DNA from 2 places in the Streptomyces sp. NPDC051109 genome. Region 1 is predicted to be linked to the other one. Evidence: predicted binding sites of a transcription regulator. Region 1 holds the regulator's gene; the other holds the start of a gene.
What was found. Region 1 encodes HspR, which represses chaperone genes until heat shock. Its sites were predicted from a motif close to TTGAGNNNNNNNNNCTCAA; they were not measured.

Region 1 (2,389 bases):
AAGGTCCTCGGTGTCCCGAAGGACGCCACCGAGGCCGAGATCAAGAAGGCGTACCGGAAGCTCGCCCGCGAGTTCCACCCGGACGCCAACAAGGGCGACGCCTCGGCCGAGGAGCGCTTCAAGGAGATCTCCGAGGCCAACGACATCCTCGGCGACGCCAAGAAGCGCAAGGAGTACGACGAGGCCCGCGCCCTGTTCGGGAACGGCGGTTTCCGGCCCGGTCCCGGCGGGGGCGGCTCGTTCAACTTCGACCTGGGCGACCTCTTCGGCGGCACCCAGCAGGGTGGCGGCGCGGCCGGCGGCTTCGGCGGCGGCGGCGGTCTGGGCGATGTCTTCGGCGGACTGTTCAACCGCGGCGGCGCGGGTGGCCCCGGGACCCGTGTCCAGCCGCGCCGCGGCCAGGACATCGAGTCGGAGGTCACCCTCTCCTTCACGGAGGCGGTGGACGGGGCCACGGTCCCGCTCCGGATGTCCTCCCAGGCGCCCTGCAAGGCCTGTTCGGGCACCGGCGACAAGAACGGCACGCCGCGCGTGTGCCCGACCTGCGTCGGCACCGGCCAGGTGTCGCGGGGCAGCGGCGGCGGCTTCTCGCTGACCGACCCCTGCGCGGACTGCAAGGGCCGCGGCCTGATCGCCGAGACCCCGTGCGACGTCTGCAAGGGCAGCGGGCGGGCCAAGTCCTCCCGCACCATGCAGGTCCGGATCCCGGCGGGCGTCTCCGACGGCCAGCGGATCCGGCTGCGCGGCAAGGGCGCTCCCGGCGAGCGCGGCGGTCCCGCCGGTGACTTGTACGTGGTCGTCCACGTCGGCGGCCACCCGGTGTTCGGCCGCAAGGACGACAACCTGACGGTCACCGTCCCGGTGACGATCTCCGAGGCCGCCCTCGGCGCCGACATCAAGGTCCCGACCCTGAACGGCCCGCCGGTGACGCTGAAGCTGCCGCCGGGCACCCCCAGCGGCCGCACGATGCGGGCCCGCGGCAAGGGAGCGGTCCGCAAGGACGGCACCCGCGGAGACCTGCTGGTGACGGTGGAGGTCGCCGTTCCGGCCTCGCTGTCGGACAAGGCCCGCGAGGCGCTGGAGATGTACCGCGACGCGACGGAGTCGGAGGACCCGCGCGCCGTGCTGTTCGAGTCCGCGAAGGGAGCATGATCATGGACGGCCGTCGCAGGAGCCATTACCAGCTCAACGACGACACTCCCGTGTACGTCATCTCGGTGGCCGCCCAGCTCTCGGGCCTGCATCCGCAGACCCTGCGCCAGTACGACCGGCTCGGCCTGGTCTCCCCGGACCGGACGGCCGGCCGCGGCCGGCGCTACTCGGCCCGCGACATCGAACTGCTCCGCACGGTGCAGGCGCTGTCCCAGGACGAGGGCATCAACCTGGCCGGGATCAAGCGGATCATCGAGCTGGAGAACCAGGTCGCGGCGCTCCAGCAGCGCGTGGCCGAGCTCTCGGCGGCGGTGGACGGTGCGGCGGCCGTGCTCCAGCAGCGCGAGGCCCAGGTGCACGCCTCGTACCGGCGAGATCTGGTCAAGTACCAGCCGCCGGTGCCGGGCAACGCCCTGGTCGTCTGGCGCCCCGCGCCGAAGCGACAGAGCGACTGACGGCACGTCGGGCAGTAGGGGCCCCGTCCGGGATTCCGGGCGGGGCCGGCCCGTTTCAGTCGCCCTCGTCCTCCAGGATCCCGGAGCGGGCGATGAGGAAGCCGAGCTGGGCCCGGCTGCCGCTGCCGAGGGTGCTGGCGAGCTTCGCGATGTGCGCGCGGCAGGTCCGTACGTTCATGCCCAGCCGGCGGGCGATGGCCTCGTCCACGTGGCCCTCGATGAGGAGCTGCGCGATGGTGCGCTGCACGCCCGAGATGCCCCCGCGGGTGTGCTGGTACGTGACTTCCTCCTGGAGCGGCACCGCGCGGTGCCAGAGCTGCTCGAACACCTTGATGAGGTAGTCCACGAGCCCCGGGTGGCGCAGCTCCAGGGCGACCTGGCGGTCGTCGCTGGCCGGGATGAAGGCGACGGTCCGGTCGAAGATGATCAGGCGCTCGAAGAGCTCCTCCAGCGTGCGCACCTCGACCTTGCCCGCCTTGAGGAGGTCGACGTACGCGAGCGTGCCGCGGCTGTGCCGGACGGTGTGCTGGTAGAGGGTCCGGATCCGGACACCGCGGTCGGTCAGCGGCTGGTCGCGCTCCAGGGCCTCGGTGAGCTCCAGGCTGGGCCGGGCGCCGCCGGGCTGGATGGTGAGCATCTCGGTGTGGCACTCGGCCGTGGCGAGGTTGAGGGCGGCGTTGATGGGGTCGAAGCCCTCAAGGACCGTGATGGCGTGGGTGCTCGCCGGATTCTGCGCACTGATGGCGAGAAACGGCTCGAAAGCCTCGGACAGTTCGAGTGAG
Region 2 (2,389 bases), on a different contig from region 1:
TCGTCCTCGGTCCGCTCGTTCCAGGGCAGTTCCAGCACGGTGTCCAGCCAGGTGCGGATCCAGGACCCCTCCGGGGACTGGTCGCTGGACCGCTCCAGCTTGTCGACCTCCTTGAGCGCGGCCTCCCGTACCTTCTCGGGCAGGTCGGCGCCCTCGACGCGGGCCCGGTAGTCGTCGGACTCCTCGCCGTCCTTCTCTCCGCCCAGCTCCCGCAGTTCCTTGCGGACGGCGTCCAGCTGGCGGCGCAGCAGGAACTCGCGCTGCTGCTTCTCGACGCCGTCCTGGACGTCCTTGGCGATGGACTCGGCGACGTCCTGCTCGGCGAGGTGGTCGCGCAGCCAGGCGACGGCCAGCCTGAGCCGGGCGACGGGGTCGGCGGTCTCCAGCAGCTCGACCTTCTGAGCGACGGTCAGGAAGGGCGAGTACCCGGAATTGTCGGCGAGGGCCGAGACGCCCTCGATCTGCTGGACGCGGTCCACGACCTGCCAGGCCCCGCGCTTCTTGAGCCAGCTGGTGGCGAGTGCCTTGTACTCCTTGACGAGCTCGGTGACCGACCCCGGCAGCGGATCGGGCAGCCTCTCGTCGACGCTCTCGCCCTCGACCCAGAGCGCCGCCCCCGGGCCGGTGGTCCCGGCCCCGATCCGGACGCGGCCGACACCGCGGATGAGCGCCCCGGGGTCACCGTCGGACAGCCGCCCCACCTGCTCGACGGTCCCGAGCACACCGGTGCCGGCGTACTTCCCGTCGACCCGCGGTACGAGCAGCACCCGGGGCTTCCCGCTCCGGACCGCCGCCTGGGCGGCCTCGACGGCCCCCCGCACCTCGGCGTCGGACAGGTCCAGCGGAACGACCATCCCAGGCAGCACGACCTCGTCGTCGAGCGGCAGCACGGGCAGAGTGAGCGTTACGGACGTCGAAGCCATGATCTTCCCTCCGGCAGTGAAGTTGAGCTATGCCGACTCAATGCATGTGCGCCCCCCAATGTTCCCAACTCCCCGTTCGCCCCCGGCGAACACCCCTCGGCGGTGTCCTTTGACGTGGATCTCTTCGCTTTGCAGCTTCATCCTTCGTCTGATGCTTCGTCTTGCAGAGTGACCTTTCGTCGCGGACTCGGGTTAGTGAGTCGTGACAGGCTCGTTAGGGGTGCTGCCGGGTGGTGTCTCTGCGCCACGGGCGGAGGGGTTCGAGATCGCGTACGCCGAGCGGGGCGGGTCTGAGTTCCGGCGCTCGCTGGTGGATACCTGGGCAGTGCGGTTCGAGGACGTCGCGCCGGTACGCGCGTTCAAGTCGTACAAGGGTCAGCGGTACCTGCCGGGTCTGTGGTGGTCGTCCACGGTGGGCGGGCACATCGGGTACGAGTCCTGGCTGGAGCGCGATCATGTGATGCTGCTGGACTTCGACCCGTCGGTGGTGGGCATCTCGTCGCAGCCCTTCTGGCTGTTCTGGCGATCGGACGCGGGCAAGAGCGTCTCGCATGCGCCGGACTACTTCGCCCGCCGCGAGAACGGCACGGCGGTCGTGATCGACTGCCGCCCTGCGAATCGGCGCAAGCCGAGAGACGTGGCGAAGTTCGATGCGACACAGGCAGCCTGCGCCCAGGTGGGGTGGGAGTTCCGGCTCGTGGGTGCACCCGACGCGATCGTGGTGCGAAATGTGCGCTGGCTGGCGGGCTACCGCCACCCCCGGCACCGACTTGAACCCGTGGCCTCGAAGCTGCTGGCGGCGTTCGCCGAGCCACAGCCGCTGATGGACGGGGCCTCGGCGGTGGGGGATCCAATCAGGGTGCTGCCGGTGCTGTTCCACCTGCTGTGGTCGCACGAGCTGACCGCGGATGTGTCGGTGCCGCTGCATGCTGTCTCGCTGGTGTCGGCAGGGGTGCGGAGATGACGGCCGGACGAGGCAAACCGGTGTTGCGGCCCGGCGACTGGGTCACCTACGACGACGGGGATCACCAGGTGGTGGCGCTCGCCGGCACGTCGGTGCGGCTGCGCTCTGCGACGGGGGCGGAATCGGTGGTGCTGGCGTCGCATCTGATGGCGGCGCCGGACTTCGCCTGCACCGGCACGGAGCCCCTGCCCGCGATGGAGCCGTCCGGGTTGTTGGCGACATTGGCGGAGCCGGTGCTGGAGGCGGCGCGCGAGTGGGAACGGCACATGGTGGAAGTCGAGACCGGGCTGCTGCCCGGCACCGTGCCGGGCACTCCGCCGCGCCCCGGCTATGACCCGGCTGCCTTCTCGCTGATGGAGCGGATGGCTGCGAAGGCGCGAGAACTGGGAGTGACCGTTCGCACCGTGCAAAGTCGACGGTCTCGCTACGTCCGCCAGGGTGTCTGGGGGCTGGTGGACCAGCGGACAACCCAGACCTGGGAGGCGACAGGGCGGGCGGACGC

Region 2: a site for HspR is predicted at 946-964, ahead of lon (endopeptidase La). Genes of this name have one in related genera too.

The regions. Positions count from the first base shown of each region.
Region 1 is NZ_JBITFF010000008.1:131,059-133,447, forward strand. Features, by position in the region: gene dnaJ (molecular chaperone DnaJ) at 1-1,152, shown strand, start outside; gene ACIBAD_RS17255 (heat shock protein transcriptional repressor HspR) at 1,155-1,607, shown strand; gene ACIBAD_RS17260 (helix-turn-helix transcriptional regulator) at 1,663-2,389, opposite strand, start outside.
Region 2 is NZ_JBITFF010000005.1:71,548-73,936, reverse strand. Features, by position in the region: gene lon (endopeptidase La) at 1-923, opposite strand, end outside; gene ACIBAD_RS11460 (TnsA-like heteromeric transposase endonuclease subunit) at 1,234-1,887, shown strand; gene ACIBAD_RS11455 (Mu transposase C-terminal domain-containing protein) at 1,884-2,389, shown strand, end outside.